DNA from 4 places in the Rhodoferax sp. SPJ21 genome. Region 3 is predicted to be linked to each of the others. Evidence: predicted binding sites of a transcription regulator. Region 3 holds the regulator's gene; each other region holds the start of a gene.
The links. The regulator sigma-54, encoded in region 3, starts transcription at its own class of promoters, with help from an activator protein. The targets are predictions, from matches to a motif close to TGGCANGNAANCTGCTTT.
Positions count from the first base shown of each region.

Region 1: the regulator sigma-54 is predicted to act here: its motif matches at 1,865-1,882, upstream of nirB (nitrite reductase large subunit NirB).
Region 2: the regulator sigma-54 is predicted to act here: its motif matches at 2,516-2,533, upstream of AC4BBN_RS09630 (ethanolamine ammonia-lyase subunit EutB).
Region 4: the regulator sigma-54 is predicted to act here: its motif matches at 2,085-2,102, upstream of xdp1 (exosortase-dependent surface protein XDP1).

Region 1 is NZ_JBYZMO010000003.1:324,140-328,564, forward strand. It holds gene AC4BBN_RS16825 (bifunctional protein-serine/threonine kinase/phosphatase) at 1-308, opposite strand, end outside; gene AC4BBN_RS16830 (type IV pili methyl-accepting chemotaxis transducer N-terminal domain-containing protein) at 515-1,786, opposite strand; gene nirB (nitrite reductase large subunit NirB) at 2,137-4,425, shown strand, end outside.
Region 2 is NZ_JBYZMO010000002.1:385,883-390,307, reverse strand. It holds gene AC4BBN_RS09640 (FMN-binding negative transcriptional regulator) at 1-268, shown strand, start outside; gene eutC (ethanolamine ammonia-lyase subunit EutC) at 279-1,076, opposite strand; gene AC4BBN_RS09630 (ethanolamine ammonia-lyase subunit EutB) at 1,073-2,464, opposite strand; gene AC4BBN_RS09625 (aldehyde dehydrogenase family protein) at 2,618-3,985, opposite strand; gene AC4BBN_RS09620 (gamma-glutamyl-gamma-aminobutyrate hydrolase family protein) at 3,982-4,425, opposite strand, start outside.
Region 3 is NZ_JBYZMO010000002.1:3,788-8,212, forward strand. It holds gene AC4BBN_RS07775 (THUMP domain-containing class I SAM-dependent RNA methyltransferase) at 1-716, opposite strand, end outside; gene AC4BBN_RS07780 (RNA polymerase factor sigma-54) at 761-2,338, opposite strand; gene lptB (LPS export ABC transporter ATP-binding protein) at 2,346-3,098, opposite strand; gene lptA (lipopolysaccharide transport periplasmic protein LptA) at 3,107-3,730, opposite strand; gene AC4BBN_RS07795 (thiol:disulfide interchange protein DsbA/DsbL) at 3,840-4,425, opposite strand, start outside.
Region 4 is NZ_JBYZMO010000003.1:509,433-513,857, forward strand. It holds gene AC4BBN_RS17590 (DHA2 family efflux MFS transporter permease subunit) at 1-391, opposite strand, end outside; gene AC4BBN_RS17595 (MarR family transcriptional regulator) at 494-988, opposite strand; gene xdp1 (exosortase-dependent surface protein XDP1) at 1,161-2,015, opposite strand; gene prsT (XrtA/PEP-CTERM system TPR-repeat protein PrsT) at 2,208-4,425, opposite strand, start outside.

The DNA.
Region 1 (4,425 bases), on a different contig from region 3:
AGACCCATGGCCGGCTTGCGGCGGCGGTTGATGCCGGCCAGCCAGGCGTTTTGCGCACCAATAATGCGGTCCAGCGCCACCGTGGTATCCCAGGTTTCGGGCGTGGCGTAGTAGTCGCGCACCAAGCTGGTCACCGTGGTCTGCGCCGCCTCCTTGCCCATGCCGCCGGCGCTCACGCCATCGGCCAGCGCCACGATGGAGCCCATGCCCAGCTGGTGTGCCTCCGGCAGCATGGCCGCGCAGAAATCCTCATTCACCGGCTTGGTGCCGGCCAGAGACGTAAAACCTATGTCGATATCAAATGCCATGCACCAATGATGCAAGTTTCATTCCCAATTTGGTGCATTTTGTGCGAGGACTAACCCTAGACAACTATTCACTGGCGCTTCAACGCCAGAACGCACGCCCCCAGGGATACCATGGAACCGGCTTTGCCGGGCCATTGGTATCGCCCCCTGCAAGGGGGTTGGAGGCTACGCGAAGCGAGCAAGCCTGGGGGCGAGCACTTTTACTTTTACCCCATCAACATCTGCATGCTGTGCTCGTACAGGTCACTCAGGCCTTCAAACACATCCAGCAGGCCCTCGCTGGCCAGGGCCACAGCCTCCAGGCCGCGCGGCATATCGGCTGCGCCGGCCTGCAGCTGCCGCCATTGCTCGCCCGCCGTCACCAGCTTGGCGCGGATTTCTGGGCTGCTGAGTGGAATGTCGTTCAGATAGTTCAGGGCCCGCTCGAAGGTGTCACAGGCTTCCGCCATACCGGCCTGGGCGCGTTGCTGGGTGGCGCGGTCACCCAGCATGGCCAGCAAGGCCAGCTTGGCGAAGCGCTGGGACAGCATGCGCTGGCGCCCCGCCACGTTCAATACATGCAGCGGCGCCACGGCACCCGCGCTTTCCAGCACACCGGTAAGCCGCTCGGCATGCAGCAACAGTTGCTCCGCCTGGCCATCTACCTGCAGCATCTGGCTGGCGCGCTGCTCGGCGTGCAGACCGGATTTGAGCTGGCGCCAGCTCTGCCCCACCTGCGCCAGCAGGTCGCCAAAGGTGGGCTGCGAAAGACTTTTGCCCAGAAAGGCCATATTTCCGTCGATGCGCTGGGCCGACTGCAGCTGTGCCTCGGCGAATTGCGCGGGCCGCACGCCGGCCAGCTGCAGCAGGTACAGCTTGACCAGGCGCTGGGACAGCATGCGCAGCTGGCCGGCGCGGTTCACGCCCTCGGCAAAGCGCGCCGAATGCACGATGTGCTGCGACACCTGGCCCAGGCGCTGGTTGGTGTGCATGGAGGCGGTACGCAGCATCTGGAAGGCGTCGTCATCGGACACCTGGCGCGCATGCATCAGCACCCCCTTGGCCCGCTCCACGATCTTGCGTTCGTCCAGGCGGTTGCGCAGGTCCTGCAACTCGTCGCGCAACGCCTGGTCGCGCTTGAATACCGCCTGGGCCAACTGCACCAGCGGACGCAAGCGGTGCTGGCCGTAGCCATTCACCACATAGGCCTGCACGCCGCAGGCCAGGGCCAGGTCCAGGCGGTCGGCGTCGTTGTCGTTGGTGAACAGCACCACCGGACAAGGCGCGGTCTCCAGCAGGGCCTGCAAAGCCTTGAACAGGCTGTCATCGGGCAGCGGGTCGTACATCACAAACACATCTGGTGCATGCAGCACCGCCTCTTGCACCAATTTGCTGCGCTCCACCGGCGGCGCCAGCAGGCGGATGCCCACCGCCTCCAGGTCGGCCAGCAGGGTGTGCGCTCCCTGGGGCGCGTTGAGATGTACCAATGCAGATGTCATAAAAATCAATCGCTTTTTCAGAGGCTGCGCCCCTCCGGGACGCCACAAGCCCATAGGGTAAACCCATATTCCACCGGATGGCACAGCTTTTGCATTAGAAATTGCGGGCGTAACGACGCGCCCTTTCCCGTCCATCCGGCGGGTTTTACGTACAACGCCGTGCGTAATGGTGTAAGTCCCAGGCATGAATCCTGGCAGTGACTGCGTTCGCGCGCTCACCCAAGTTCTGTTTGAAGACCTCGGCACCACACCTGACCCCCTTGCTTCACCGCCCCTGTTTGCTGCGCGCCATGAACTTTGTGCGCTCTACCGTGGGCCCACATTTTTTCGCAACCTTTGGAGTCGCTCGAATGAAAAAATCTAAATTGGTGATGGTCGGCAACGGCATGGCCGGTGTACGCACCATTGAAGAACTGCTCAAGGTCGCCCCCGATCTGTACGACATCACCGTCTTCGGCGCGGAGCCCCACCCCAACTACAACCGCATCCTGCTGTCGCCCGTGCTGGCCGGCGAGCAGACGTTGGACGAGATCGTGCTGAACTCCTGGGAGTGGTACGCCGAAAACAACATCACCCTGCATGCCGGCAAGAAGGTCACTGAGGTAGACCGCGTCAAGCGCATCGTGCGCGCCGTGGATGCCGATGGCAACGTCACCGAGGCCGAATACGACCGCCTGCTGATGTGCACCGGCTCCAACCCTTTCATCCTGCCCATCCCCGGCAAGGACCTGAAAGGCGTGATCGCCTACCGTGACATTGCCGACACCAACGAGATGATCGACACCGCCACCAAATACAAGAACGCGGTGGTCATCGGCGGCGGCCTGCTGGGCCTGGAAGCGGCCAACGGCCTGATGCTGCGCGGCATGACGGTCACCGTGGTGCACGTCAACGACTGGCTGATGGAACGCCAGCTGGACAGCGTCGCGGGCAAGCTGCTGCAAAAGTCGCTGGAAGACCGTGGCCTGCAGTTCCGCATCGGCGCGCAGACGCAAGAGCTGGTGGGTGGCCCCGACGGGCGCGTCACCGCCATCAAATTCAAGGATGGCACCCAGGTCGCCGCCGACCTGGTGGTGATGGCCGTAGGCATCCGCCCCAACACCGACCTGGCGACCAAGATGCGCCTGCACGTGGACCGCGGCATCGTGGTCACCGACACCATGCAGACCGTGACCGATGGCCGCATTTACTCGGTGGGCGAATGCGCGGCCCACCGTGGCATAGCCTATGGCTTGGTGGCACCGCTGTTCGAACAGGCCAAGGTGGCGGCCAACCACCTGGCCGAGTTCGGCATCGGCCGCTACATGGGCTCGCTGACCTCCACCAAGCTGAAGGTTACCGGCATCGACCTGTTCAGCGCCGGCAACTTCACCGGCGGCGAAGGCACCGAAGAAATCATCATGAGCGACCCGTTTGGCGGCGTCTACAAAAAGCTGGTGCTGCAAGACGACAAGCTGGTCGGCGCCTGCCTGTATGGCGACACGGCCGACGGCAGCTTCTACTTCAAGCTGCTGCGCGACGGCCGCAGCGTGGCCGACATCCGCGACAAGCTGATGTTCGGCGAAAGCCACCTGGGCGACACCGGCCACGAGGGCCACAACAAGGCCGCCACCATGCCCGACAGCGCCGAAGTCTGCGGCTGCAACGGCGTGAACAAGGGCACGATCTGCAAGGCCATCCGCGAAAAAGGCCTGTTCACCCTGGAAGAAGTGAAGAAGCACACCAAGGCCAGCGCGTCGTGCGGCTCGTGCACCGGCCTAGTCGAGCAAATTCTGATGTTCACCGCCGGCGGCGACTACTCGGCCACGCCCAAGACCAAGGCCATGTGCGGCTGTACCGACCATGGCCACCAAGCCGTGCGCGACGCCATCTTCAAAGAGAAATTCCTGACCATTGCCGAAGTACAGCGTGGCATGGGCTGGAAGACACCCAACGGTTGCTCCAGCTGCCGCCCTGCGCTGAACTACTACCTGATCTCCAGCTGGCCCAAGCAAGCCAAGGACGACCCGCAAAGCCGCTTCATCAACGAACGCAGCCACGCCAACATCCAGAAGGACGGCACCTACTCCGTCATCCCGCGCATGTGGGGCGGCGAAACTACCGCCGACGAGCTGCGTCGCATTGCCGACGCGGCCGACAAATACAAGGTGCCCACCATCAAGGTCACCGGCGGCCAGCGCATCGACTTGCTGGGCGTGAAGAAAGAGGATTTGGTCGGCATCTGGAAAGACATCGGCATGCCCAGCGGCCATGCCTACGCCAAGGCCCTGCGCACGGTGAAGACCTGCGTGGGCTCTGAATGGTGCCGCATGGGCACGCAGGACAGCACCCAGATGGGCAAAGACCTGGAGCGCGCCCATTGGCGCATGTACGCCCCGCACAAGGTCAAGTACGCCGTGTCGGGCTGCCCGCGCAACTGCGCCGAAGCCGGCATCAAGGACGTGGGCATCATTGGTGTGGACAGCGGCTGGGAGATGTACATCGCCGGCAACGGTGGTATCAAAACCGAAGTGGCGCACTTCTTCGTCAAGCTCAAGACCTCGGAAGAAGTGCTGGAGTACACCGGTGCCTTCATGCAGCTCTACCGCAAGGAAGGCTGGTATCTGGAACGCACCGTGCACTATGTGGCCCGCGTCGGC
Region 2 (4,425 bases), 380 kb from region 3:
TGAACGCTTTGTGCGCGGCATCGTGGCGCGCCTGACGCGGCGCCACGAAGCAACTGAGCCCTCGCCGTGGAAGATGGGCGACTCGGCGCCGGAGTACATAGCCAGCATGCTGCGCAACATCGTGGGCATCGAGATCGCCATCACCTCCCTGGTGGGCAAAGTCAAGCTCAGCCAAAACCGCGAATTGCGCGACCGCATCGGCGCTGCCGACACGCTGCAGGCGCGCGGCCACGAGGAGCTGGCCGGGCTGATGCGGCCTGCGGAATAAACCGCCGCGATCAGGGCAGCAAGAAGTTGCGCATGGCGCCGTTATCTGACGCCAGCACATCCACCGTCTCGTCCTTCAAATCCACACCCGACAGCTGGCGGCGGCGGGACTCGCGCAGCAGCATGTGCAGCTTGTAGGCGGCATCACCGTAAGACAGGCCTTCGGGGCGCACGTTGGAGATGCAGTTGCGCGCAGCGTCGGTCAAGCCCACGTGGGGCGCCCAGGTGAGGTACAGGCCCATGCTGTCGGGCGAGCTCAGGCCCGGGCGTTCGCCGACCAGCACCACCACGGCCTTGGCGCCCAGCAGTTGGCCCACCTCGTCGCCCACTGCCACGCGGCCCTGGGTGACGATGGTGGTGGGCGCCAGCGACCAGTCCTCGGGCGCTAGGCGCTGCAGCAGGGCGTGGATGAAGGGCGCGGCGTTCTGCGCGATGGCCAGCGCGGACAGGCCGTCCACCACCACCAGCGCCAGGTCGTAGGGGCGGGCTGGTTGGTAGAAGGACTCCAGCAAATCGTGCGAGGTGGCGTCCAGCCGGCGGCCCAGGTCAGGACGCTGCAGATAGGTACCACGGTCGTGCGCGGCGCTGGCCAGCTGGATGGCATCGGGGTGGCCGGGCAGCACCTCGCCCAGGTCTTGCGCCAGTTGCGCGGTGTCCAGCGGCAGGTGCACGGCGTCACGGGCGCGGGCATGGGCCAATTGGAATTCGAGCTGCGGCGCGGTGGGCAGGCTGATGCCGGTGCGGCCCAGGGCGATGCGTGCGGCAGTCAGGCTGCGCAAGGTGTGCCAAGGATTCGGAACTACGCTCATACCTGGGCCAACAGTACTTGGGCAAACGGTTCTGGCAATGCAGACGCCAGTTGCGCCACGCCTTCGCCTTCAAAAATCTGCATGCGGCGCAGCCAGTCTTCAAACTCGGGCGCAGGGCGCAGACCCAGTAGGCGGCGCGTGTACAGCGCGTCGTGGAACGAGGTGGTCTGGTAGTTCAGCATGATGTCGTCCGAGCCGGGGATGCCCATCACGAAGTTGCAGCCGGCGGCGGCCAGCAGGGTCAGCAGCACGTCCATATCGTTCTGGTCGGCCTCGGCATGGTTGGTGTAGCACACGTCGCAGCCCATGGGCAGGCCCAAGAGCTTGGCGCAGAAATGGTCTTCCAGGCCGGCGCGGATGATCTGCTTGCCGTCGAACAAATACTCCGGCCCGATGAAGCCGACCACGGTGTTCACCAGCAGCGGCTTGAAGGCGCGGGCCACGGCGTAGGCGCGGGCCTCGCAGGTCTGCTGGTCCATGCCATGGTGGGCGTTGGCCGATAGGGCGCTGCCCTGGCCGGTTTCGAAATACATCACGTTGTCGCCCACCGTGCCGCGCTTCAGCGACAGGGCGGCACTGCGTGCTTCGGCCAGCATGGCCAAGTCGATGCCGAAGCTGCGGTTGGCCGCCTGCGTGCCGGCGATGGACTGGAACACCAGGTCCACCGGCGCGCCGCGCTCTATGGCCTGGATGGTGTTGGTCACATGGGTCAGCACGCAGCTTTGCGTGGGAATTTCGTAGCGCTGGATGATGGCGTCCAGCATGGTGACGATCTTGACCACCTGGGGCACGTTGTCGGTGGCCGGGTTGATGCCGATCACGGCGTCGCCGCTGCCGTACAGCAGGCCGTCGAGCACGCTGGCGGCGATGCCACTGGTGTCATCGGTCGGGTGGTTGGGCTGCAGGCGCGTAGACAGGCGCTGCTCCAGGCCGATGGTGTTGCGGAAGGCGGTGATGACGCGGCATTTCTTGGCCACCAGGATCAAATCCTGGTTGCGCATGATCTTGCTGACGGCCGCCGCCATTTCGGGCGTGATGCCGGGCGACACCGCCGCCAGCGTAGCGCTGTCCACCGCATCGCTGAGCAGCCAGTTGCGGAAGTCGCCGACCGTCAGGTGGCGGATGGGCGCGAAGGCGGCGGCGTCATGGCTGTCGATGATCAGGCGGGTGACTTCATCACTCTCGTAGGGCACCACGGGCTGCTGCAGAAACGTGGCCAGGGGCAGGTCGGCCAGCGCCATCTGCGCGGCCACGCGCTCCTGCGCGTTGCCGGCGGCCACACCGGCCAGCAGGTCGCCAGAGCGTAGCGGCGTGGCCTTGGCGAGCAGCTCGCGGAGATCTCGGAAACGGTAGCTGTGGGCGCCTACCGTGTGGACAAACTGGGGCATTGCAGACCTTTAAAAGCGGCTTTGGTGCACGTGGGCATGCACTGCAGTGGTCGTGCAAATTTGATGCCAATCGCAGGCTTGGCCGGCGCTGCAGTATTGATAGCTGCCTGCACAGGTATTAGCTGCGCTGGAGGCTTATTTCATCTACATGATTCAAACCTGGCGCAGATGCCAGGCCTTGGGCCGGGTGAAGGTTTGTATGCCGTAGGTGGACAGGGTCAGGCCTACGCCCGAATCGCCGTGGCCGCTCCAGGGCAGGCGCGGGCTGACGCGGTCGCAGCAATTCCAGTAGACGCTGCCGGCGTTCACCTGGGCCAGCACGGCACGGGCGCGTTGCTCGTTGGGGGTGAAGACACCGGCGGTCAGGCCGTAACGGGTGTCGTTCATCAAGGCCACGGCCTCAGCGTCGCTGGCCACCTTCTGGATGCCGATGATGGGGCCGAAGCTTTCCTCGCGCATCACGTCCATGCTGTGGTCCACGCCCACCAGCACCGTGGGCGCGTAGCTATTGCCGGGCAGGCGCTGGCCACCGGTCAGCAGGGTAGCGCCCTTGGCGACAGCGTCAGCGACCTGGGCGTCCAGCACGTCCAGCTGCTGCGCGCGGGTGATGGCGCCGATGTAGGTGTCGTCGGCCATGGGCTCGCCCACTTTGAAGCCGTGCACGGTGTCCACAAAGGCCGCCACAAAGGCGTCAAAAATTTGGGCGTGCACATAGATGCGCTCCACCGAGCAGCAGCTTTGGCCGGTGTTGTACATGGCACCATCGGCCAGCGATGCGGCGGCGTTGTGCACCTGGGCGTCGTCGCAGACATAGGTCGGGTCCTTGCCGCCCAGCTCCAGCTGCAGCTTGACCATGCGCGGCCCCAGGGCCTGGGCGATCTTGACGCCGGTGGCGTACGAGCCGGTGAAGAACAGACCGTCGATACGCTGCGCCTGCAGAGCTGCGCCCACGGCAGCACCGCCCACCAGGGCGATCAGCACATCCGTGGGTACGCCGGCCGCATGCAGCAGACGCACAATATTCAAGCCGGTCAGCGTGGCGTATTCAGACGGCTTGTAGAGCACGGCATTGCCGGTCAGCAGGGCCGGCAGGATGACGTTGCAGCCCACAAACCAGGGGTAGTTCCAGGCGGAGATGTTCGCCACCACACCCAGCGGGATGTGCTGTATTTGCTCGGTCATGCCGCCCTCGGCGAACACGGTTTGGGTGGCGGTACTGGCGTCCACCTCGGCCAGGAAGAAGTCGATGCGGCCCAGCAGGCCGTTCAGCTCGTTGCGCGACATGGCGATGGGCTTGCCGGTCTCGCTGGTCATGGTGGCGGCCAGGGCTTCGAGCTCGGCCACCACGGCAGCGCGAAAGCGCAGCACGCAGGCCTTGCGCATCTCCAAGGGCGCGGCCGCCCACACAGGCCGGGCGGCGCGCGCGGCCAGGGCTTTGGCGGCGACCGAGGCCGCGTCGTCGGCCGGCACTTCGGCAATCTTGGCGCCGCTGGCGGGGTTGTGGATGGCGAGGGTGGTCATGGCGTGTCCTTGGCAAGCTTTACGACGTGTGCTGCGGCTAAAAAGTCGGTGAGCAAAGGGGTGTCGTCCAGCGTGCCCAGGGCCGGCTGGTGGAATTCAGGGTGCCATTGCACGGCTGCCACATAGGCAGGGCCGGTGCTGCGGATGGCTTCGATCACGCCGTCTTCGGGGCTGCGCGCTTCCACCACAAAGCCGGGCGCCAGGTCTTTGATGCCCTGGTGGTGTATGCTATTTATTTTATAGCTGCTACCGCCCGGCAATAGTGCGCTGAGCCGTGTTTCTGGAACGATTTGCAGCGGGTGAAAATGCTGGTCGTAGGCATCGGCATCGCGGTGCGCCACGGCCTCGGGGCGCTGTGTGGCGATGTCCTGGTACAGCGTGCCGCCAAAGGCCACGTTGATGAGCTGCAGGCCACGGCACACGCCAAACACCGGCTTGCC
Region 3 (4,425 bases):
ACATGGGGCTGGAACGGCAGCAGCTTCTCAAAGCCAAAGCGGCGCAGGCTGCCGGGCGCAATATTGCAGGCGATCTGCGCGGCCTCGATCGCGATGGTGCCGCTGCCGCAGCAGGGGTCGTACAGGGGCGTGGTGCCGTCCCAGCCGCTGGCGGCGATCATGGCCGCAGCCAGCGTCTCTTTCAGCGGCGCGTCGCCCTTGTCTTCACGCCAGCCGCGCTTGAACAGCGCGTCGCCCGAGGTGTCGATGTAGATGGTGGCGCGCTCGGTGGTCAGGTGCAGGTAGATGCGCACATCGGGCCACTGCACGTTCACGTCAGGGCGCACGCCGGTCTTGAAGCGGAAGCGGTCGGCCACCGCGTCCTTCACCTTGAGCGCGGCGAAGTTCAGCGAATTCAGCGGGCTGTGCTGGGCCGTGACCTCGATCTTGAAGCTTTGCTTGGGCGTGAACCAGATCTCCCAGGCCACATTGCTGGCGGCTTCGTACAGGTCTTTTTCGCTGCGGTATTCGGTGTTGGACAGCTCGATCAGCACACGCTGCGCCAGGCGGCTGTGCAGATTCAGGCGCATCGCGTCGCGCCAGGAGGAACGCACCAGCGTGCCGCCCCGCATCACGCGCAGGTCTTCGCCCTGCAGGCCGGTAATGCCATGCACCTCTTCGGCCAGCAGCTCTTCCACGCCGGCGGCGCAGGGTAAAAATAGTTGAAGTTGGTTCATATCAATCGTTTCATAGCGTCACCGGGCTTGTCCGGTGCCGTCCATTACAAAGCCTTGCGCAGATTCGTCGGAGCAATTCTGAGCGCTTCGCGGTACTTGGCCACGGTGCGGCGCGCGCATTCAATGCCCTGCTCTTTCAGCATGTCGGACAGCTGGCTGTCGCTGAGCGGCTTCTTGGGGTCTTCAGACGAAACAAACTGTTTGATCAGCGCGCGCACCGCAGTGCTGGACGCATTGCCGCCGGTCTCGGTCCCCAGGGACGAACCGAAGAAATACTTCAGCTCGAAGGTACCGTAGGGCGTGGCCATGTATTTGGCGGTGGTGACGCGGCTGATGGTGGACTCGTGCAGACCCAGCTCGTCGGCGATCTCGCGCAGCACCAGGGGGCGCATGGCCAACGCACCGTGGCTGAAGAAGTTCTTCTGCCGCTCGACGATAGCGTTGCTGACCCGCAAGATGGTGTCAAAGCGCTGCTGGATGTTCTTGATGAACCAGCGCGCCTCCTGCAAGCGTTGCTGCAGCGCGGCATTGTTCGACGAGTCCTTGCCGCCGCCCTTGTGCTGGCGCAGCGCATTGGCGTAGATGTCGTGCACGCGCAAGCGCGGCATGACCTCGGCATTCAGCTGCACGCGGAAGCGGGCCTGGCCACCACGCCCGACCTTGACCACAATCACGTCGGGCACCACGATGTTGCGCTCCACATCGACAAAGCGCCGCCCCGGCTTGGGCTCCAGCCTAGCGATCAGCGCCATGGCGGCCTTGATGTCGGTCTCGGTGGCGCGGCACAGCTGGGCCAGGCGCTTCACGTCGCGCCGGGCCAGCAGATCCATGGACTGGCGGCAGATGCGCATAGCCACCTTGCGTGCAGGGTCCTCGCCCAGCACGGACTGCAAACTCTGCAGCTGCAGCAACAGGCATTCGCCCAGATGCCGTGCGCCCACGCCCGCCGGCTCCAGGCTTTGCAGCAAGCTCAGCGCCACGGTGAAGCGGTGTACCAGCTCTTCCACGCTCTCGGCGTCGTCGCCGGCCAGGCCACGCGCCAGGGTTTCGAAATCGTCTTCCAGGTAGCCGTCGTCGTTCAGCGACTCGATCAAAAAGCGCAGCGCAGCCTGGTCCACCTCGCCCAGCCGCAGGGCCAGGGCCTGGCGGTGCAAATAGCTGGTCAGCGACTCCTGGTTGCGGGCCAGCTCGGTGGCGTCCATCTCGCCGTCATCGCCCAGGTTGTTCTGGCGCGCCGGGGCATCGCCACCCCATTCGCTGTCGTCGGGTTTGATCTCGGAAGTGCCGTCGCCATCCCAGCTGGTGTCGTCACCGCCGGTCAAAGGGGATTCAGCATCATTTGGGGCTTCCGCGCTGGATTCACTTGCGTATTCAGCTATAGAACTTGTAGCAACCTCAGCCTCACGCTCCCCTGTGCTGACCGGCGTATCGGACTGGGCCAGGCCGAACTCCTCGCGTGGAGCCTCGTCCATATTGCGTTCCAGAAACGGGTTGTCGTCCAGCATCTGGTCCACTTCCTGGCTCAGTTCCAGGGTGGACAGTTGCAGCAGGCGGATGGACTGCTGCAACTGGGGCGTCAGCGCCAGATGCTGTGAAACGCGTAGGGATAAGCCTTGCTTCATCGGGACATCACATCTTGAAATGTTCGCCGAGGTAGACGCGACGCACATCGGCGTTGTCCACAATCTCGGACGGCGTGCCCTCGGCCAGCACATGGCCGTCGCTGATGATGTAGGCGTGGTCGCAAATGCCCAGCGTTTCACGCACGTTGTGGTCGGTGATCAGCACGCCAATGCCGCGCGACTTCAGGAAGCCGATGATGCGCTGGATCTCGATCACGGCAATCGGGTCGATACCGGCAAAGGGCTCGTCCAGCAGAATGAAACGGGGCTGGGTGGCCAGGGCACGGGCGATTTCCACACGGCGGCGCTCGCCACCGGACAAGGCCATGGCCGACGACTCACGCAAATGCTCCACCCGCAGATCCTGCAGCAGGGCCGTCAGGCGCTTTTCGATCTCGGCGTGGGTGAGGGATTTGCCGGCCTCGTCGTGCTGCAGTTCCAGCACGGCGCGCACGTTCTCTTCCACCGTGAGCTTGCGGAAAATCGAGGCTTCCTGGGGCAGATAGCTCAGGCCCAGGCGCGAACGCCGGTGGATGGGCATGTGCTCCACCGACTGGCCGTCGATGGAAATATGGCCGCCATCGGCCCGCACCAGGCCCACGATCATGTAGAAGGAAGTAGTTTTGCCCGCACCGTTGGGGCCTAGCAGGCCCACCACCTCGCCTTTTTTGACGGCCAGGGTCACGTCTTTCACGACCTTGCGCTTGCCGTAGGCTTTTTGCAGATGGCGCGCCTCCAGGCGGCTTTCTCCCGACTCCACCACCGCCGTCACTTCTTCATGCCCTCCAGCGTGGTAGTGGAGCGCAGCACCGGTGCAGCACCGGCAGGCGCCGTGCCGCTAGGGGCCGACGCTGCGGCCTTGGGGGTCAACATGGCGCGTACGCGGCCATTCTGGCCACCGGGATTGCTGCCGGCTGTGCCACTGTCCACGGTGAATACGTCGGTGGTGTTGTCGTAGACGATCAGTTCACCGGTGATTTCGTCGTTCACCTTGCTGCCAACCAGGCGGCGCAAAATGGCCCGCTTGATGAAACGCACGTTGTCCAGCTTGCTGCTGTACTCGATGGTTTCGCCCTCGCCTTCTATGTATTCGTCCAGGCCGTCGCGCTTCTGCTTGAAATACGCCAGCTTGCCCGGCTCGGCCGTCACCACGCCGAACTGGTTGCCCTCGGCGTCCTGGCGCACATCGACGCGGGCGCCACGGATGATGATGGTGCCCTTGGTCATCACCACCTTGCCGGTAAAAACGTTGGTCTGCTTCAGATCGTCATAGCGCGCCGCGTCCGCCTCGATATTCATAGGCTTAAGTTTGTCGGCTTTTTCCGCGTGGGCTGCTCCGCCTAGGCCGACGAAACAAACCAAGAGCAATGAGAGTAGGGTGTTGATTTTCATAGAGGCACGAATCTTGCAATCCATTGTAACGGCCAGCCACCCTGAGTTGGACGTAGCCAGAAAAAAGCCCGCTGACGCGGGCTTTTTCATCTCTCTGGCCTTGACGGAATCAGGCTTTCTTGCGCTGCTCGGCCACCAGATATTCCACGATGGTCAGTGCGCGCGGCATGTTCTGCGCCTGGCTGCCGTCGGTGTAGAACTTGCCGGCCACGCCCAGCGCGGGCACGCCCGCCACCTGGTAGGCCTGCTGCAACTGGGACGCCTTGCGCACCTTGGTGCTGACACCGAAGGACTGGTAGGTCTCGGTGAACTTGGTCTTGTCCAGGCCCTGCTTCACGGCCCAGGCGATCACCAGATCATCTTTGTCCAGACGCTGGTGCTCCACATGGATGGCGTTGAACACCTTGCCATGCAGGGCATCCAGTTGGCCCAGGGCCTCCAGCGTGTAGTAGAGCTTTTGCGGCGGAATGAAGCTGTCTTGAAAGTTCACAGGCACGCGTTTGAAGGAAATATCCTTGGGCAGGCGCTTGAGCCACTCCACCAGTGCGGGCTCAAACGCATTGCAATGCGGGCAGGCGTACCAGAAGAACTCGATCACCTCAATCTTGCCGGCCGGGGCTTCGGTAGGCGCCGGCTTGTCCAGCACCAGATAATCCGTGCCTGCCACGGGCGGCTTGCCCTGCGCCAAGGCGCTA
Region 4 (4,425 bases), on a different contig from region 3:
ACAAGGGCACCAAAGCCGCGCCAAACAAGCCCTGCAGCAAGCGCGCCAACACAATCTCGGTTAATGAGTTGGAAAGGCCGCACAGCGCAGAGGCCAATGTGAAGCCCACGACAGAAGTCAGGAAAATACGCTTGCGCCCGAAGCGCCCGCTCAGCCAGCCGGTCAGCGGCGTGGCGATCGCGGCCGCCACGATGTAAGAGGTCAGCACCCAAGAAATCTGATCTTGCGAGGCAGACAGATTGCCCGCCATATGCGGCAGCGCCACATTCGCAATGGTGCTGTCCAGCGTCTGCATGATGGTGGCCAGCATGATGGCTACGGTGACCAGCCCGCGATGCCTTGCGGCGTCAGGGGCTGCTGGAATGGCGGTCACAGACTCGGCGGATGGCATGGATGTGTTGCAGGCGATTGAAGGATGAGCGCCGCGAATTGCGAAATGGCGACCCGGGTGATAGTGACATAGGTTACTAATTGGACAAAAAAAGAGAGAGTCTCAGCCGTCCAGAACGCCCAGCAATTTGCGCAACAGCGCATCCATCTGGACCATCTCTTCTTCTGAAAACTCGGCCCAGAGCGCCCGGTACTGCTGGCGGCGCAAAGGCTGCAGCGTCTCCACCAAGGTTTGCCCTTCAGTGGTGAGTTGCATGAACACCTCACGCCGGTCCACATCACTGGCAACGCGCTCCACCCAGGCCTTTTTCACCAGGTCATCTGCGATCCGCGAACAGTGCGTGCGCGAAGCGTGGATCACAGTGGCCAAAGCAGACGGCAGCATGCGCCTGTCTGGCTGGCTGTACAACACCACCAGCGCCGTCCAGGTGGTGTAGTTCAAACCCTGCTCTTTTAGCTTGGAATCAAATGCATCGCCCAGGCGAGTGCCGATATGCAGCAGCAAGCGGGTCAGAATAGCCTCACGCGTCGGCGAACCCGGTAGCTGGGTCGCAATCACATGTATGGCGGATTCGTAGGGAGAAAAGCTGTGACGCATGGAATGAGAAGCCTGAGTGCCAAGGATGAATAATAACCTACGTTATCATTTTCTGTATTGAATCAAGCTCAATCAACCATGAGCCCGCCAGCACGCAAAATACGATGGGCATAAAAAAAGCACCGAACCTCGGTGCTTTTTCATTGCGCCGCAAGCGGCTTGCAAACAGTGCTTAGGCAGCAGCTGCAGCCTTGCGGCGGCGCGATGTACCCAAAATACCCAGCAGGCCTGCGCCCATCAGAGCCAAGGAACCTGGCTCAGGCACCTTGCTGGTCGTGGTTTTCACATTGGCAGCCACAGACAACAGCTTCACGAAGTCGTTGATGGAGTCCATTGCACCAGCGCCGTAGCCGGAGTTGTATGCACTGACCAACCACCAGCTGGAGTACGTAGTGGTGTCTGTCGTGTTGTAAGTGATATCTGCGCCCGTTCCGCCTGTGTTGGTTGCAGAAGCCGAAACGTCACCGTAGTTCTTGATCGAAGTCCAACCACTGGCTGCGTTCAAGGTCGTGGAATTGCTTGTCTGGCCGACGCTGGTACCGGTCAAGGTCTGACCCGTAATCGTTGGGGTGCCCGCACCGGTGTACGCCAATACGGTGATGTCCGCATCGCTGGCCCAGTAACCCAAGGTCAGGCTGGTAATGTTCACGGCCGTACCGAAATTCAGCAGGATCAGGTCGGTACCGTTCTGGTTGTCAGCCGTATGGGTAGGGCTGCTCGCATCTTCATTGACCGACACCACACCCAGGCCATTGCCAGTACCCCAATTACGAACATTTGCTGCAGCAAAGGCGGTGCCGGTGGTCGGAGCCGCAATGGTACCTGTACCTGTGGAATAAGCCTGGGCTTTCAGGGTAGTGCCGCCAGCAGAGCCGCAGGTCAAGGTATTGCCAATGCTCGTGGAGTTATCGCAACCAGAATCCAGAGACCAGGTACCTGCTGCGAAGCTAGGAGCGGACAACAGTGCGAATGCACCGCACAACAACCATTGCTTGACGGAACCGTGGTTTGCAGAATGGGTTTTCATCATTTTTCCTCTTGTACCGAATTAAGCGAAGCGACGATTTTAAAAATCTGTCGGCCATATGTAAAAAACAAAGCAACACTCATGCCATACAAATAAACCCTTTATTATCAGCAACTTACGCAATTCACCGGGTCTATGCGTGTTACACATGTAAAGGATGCCGACACAATATTGAGGCCTATGTAAACTGATTCAACGCAAGCTTTTGAGCAAGCTATCTGCCTCGACCATGGTCTCGAAACGGCGTCCAGACTTCAGCGCTGCCTCGACCTCATCACGCGCCTCCGTTTTGCGTCCGGATTGGGCCAAAACCGCTGCCAAGTGGTAGCGAATGTCTGGGTTGCCGGGCTCACGTAGGCGCGCATCACGCAGTAGTTGCAAGGCTCGATCCGCCTGGCCGTTCTGGAACAAGGCCCAGCCCAGGGTGTCGATTGCATTGGCACTGCTGGGTGCCTTGGCCATGGCCTTCTCGGCTACGGCAACCGCCGAGGGATCTTTCAACCGTAAAAGCACGTTGGCCAGGTTATTCAAGGCATCGGCATCATCGGGCGATAGCGCCAGCAAGGCCTCATAACTGGTGCGCGCCGCACCGTAGTTCCCAATACGCGCATAGCCGTCGGCCAAAGCGCGGCGCACCGAAGCATCCTGCGGCCGGGTTTTCAACCACTGCTCCGCCAACTGCAAAGCAGGTTTACCGCCATCCTGGCCCGACAAAGCTCGGAACAGGCGCAGCAGCGTGTCCGAGCTAGGTTCGATCTGGTGGGCGCGGCGGTAGTTGTCGATTGCTGCAGTAGTTTGGCCACGGACTTGCGCAACGTCACCCAACAGGCTGTAGCCAATGGCCCGCTTTGGCGCCAGCGCTAAAACTTGGCGAGCACGCTGTTCAGCCTTGGCAGGATTTGCCTGCCGCAACTCCACATCGGTCATCAAGGCCAACGCCGGCAGAAAATCAGGCTTGCTGGACAAGGCCTTTTCTAGGCTGTAGGCAGCACCAGCAGGATTGTTCGCGGCCATTTGCAGGGTTGCGATCTCGGTTTGCTGAGGGGCGTTGAAATCCGCAAAGCGAGTTGCGCCAGAGAACGTAGAACGTGCACCGTCTGCATCGCCATTGGCCAGTTGGGCACGGCCATACAGCAACATGACCGGCAAGTTGTCACCCGCCTTGGCCGACAGGCGCTTGGCAGCCTCCAACGCCAATGCCGGTGCGCGGTTACGCAGATGCAACTCCACCAGCGAGGTGCCGGGACGAAACTCACCAGGACCGGAGATATCGTTGGCCTTGTCCAGCCAACGCTGCGTTTCGGCAGTTTGGCCGCGACGATCGGACAAATTGGCCATTTCGTACATGGCATCCACATTTTTGTCGTCGGACTGCAAGATGGCTGCTAAACGGGTTGCTGCCGAGTCATAAGCCTTGTTCAACATGTCCAGCCGAGCCAGATTCAGCTTGGGCTGCAGCAGGCTGCCATCCAGAGCCAGCGCGCGCTCGAAGCTTGCCTTGGCGGCCACTCGGTTGCCGCCTTGGGCCTGGGCCATGCCCAATATGTTCAGGAAAGCGGCATTGCCCGGCTGCTGCTTCACCAGTTTGTCGGCCGCTGCCAAGGCTTTGTCAGAGAGTCCGTCCCGCAGGTACAGAATGACCAGGCCGGTACCCGCCTGCGTCTGCTTGGGGTCTTTGAATGCGGTCTCCAGCTGTGCAATGGCGTCGCCGGTCTGGCCGCCGCCCAGCAAACTCATGCCCAATGCGGTGTGGAATTCAGGCGCATTCTTGGTGGCCAAAGCCTGCTGCATCAAGGCTGTCGCCTTGGCGTTGTGGCCTTGTGCCATATGGACGCCCGCCAACATGGTGATGGCCTGGCCATCACCAGGCTGCGCCTTGACGTACTCCTCCAGCAGGTCAGACGCGCGACCGAAATTTCCCTCGACCATGTTGATTTGCGCCAACAGCTTGGACACGGGGCTATTGCCCTGCACCTTTTGGAAAGAATCCAGATAAGGCTTGGCCTTTTCGGTCTCACCCAGCCCAAAGTGGGCCAGCCCGTTGAGCATCAGCAGCTGTGGGCGGTATTGGATGAAGGGCACCGGCACCGGATCCAGAAAAGCCGTGACCTCGGCCAGGGCCGAGCGCACGGCGACAGGTTTGCCCTCGCGCTCCGCCAGCAGGGCCTTGAGGTAAGCCGCTCGCGGCTCGCCGGGCGACAGGCGCTGCACCTCAGCCACATCCTTGGCCGCATCGGCATATTTTCCTAAATCGATAGCAATACCTGCACGGGCTACGCGCGCCTCCACATGTTTTGCGTCCAGCTGCAAGGCTGCGTCATAGGCCGCCATGGCGCCACGCAAGTCCCCTTGGACGTGTGCCAACGAACCCTTTTGATAGCGCGCTTCCGCCGAATTGGGAGCCAGGGCC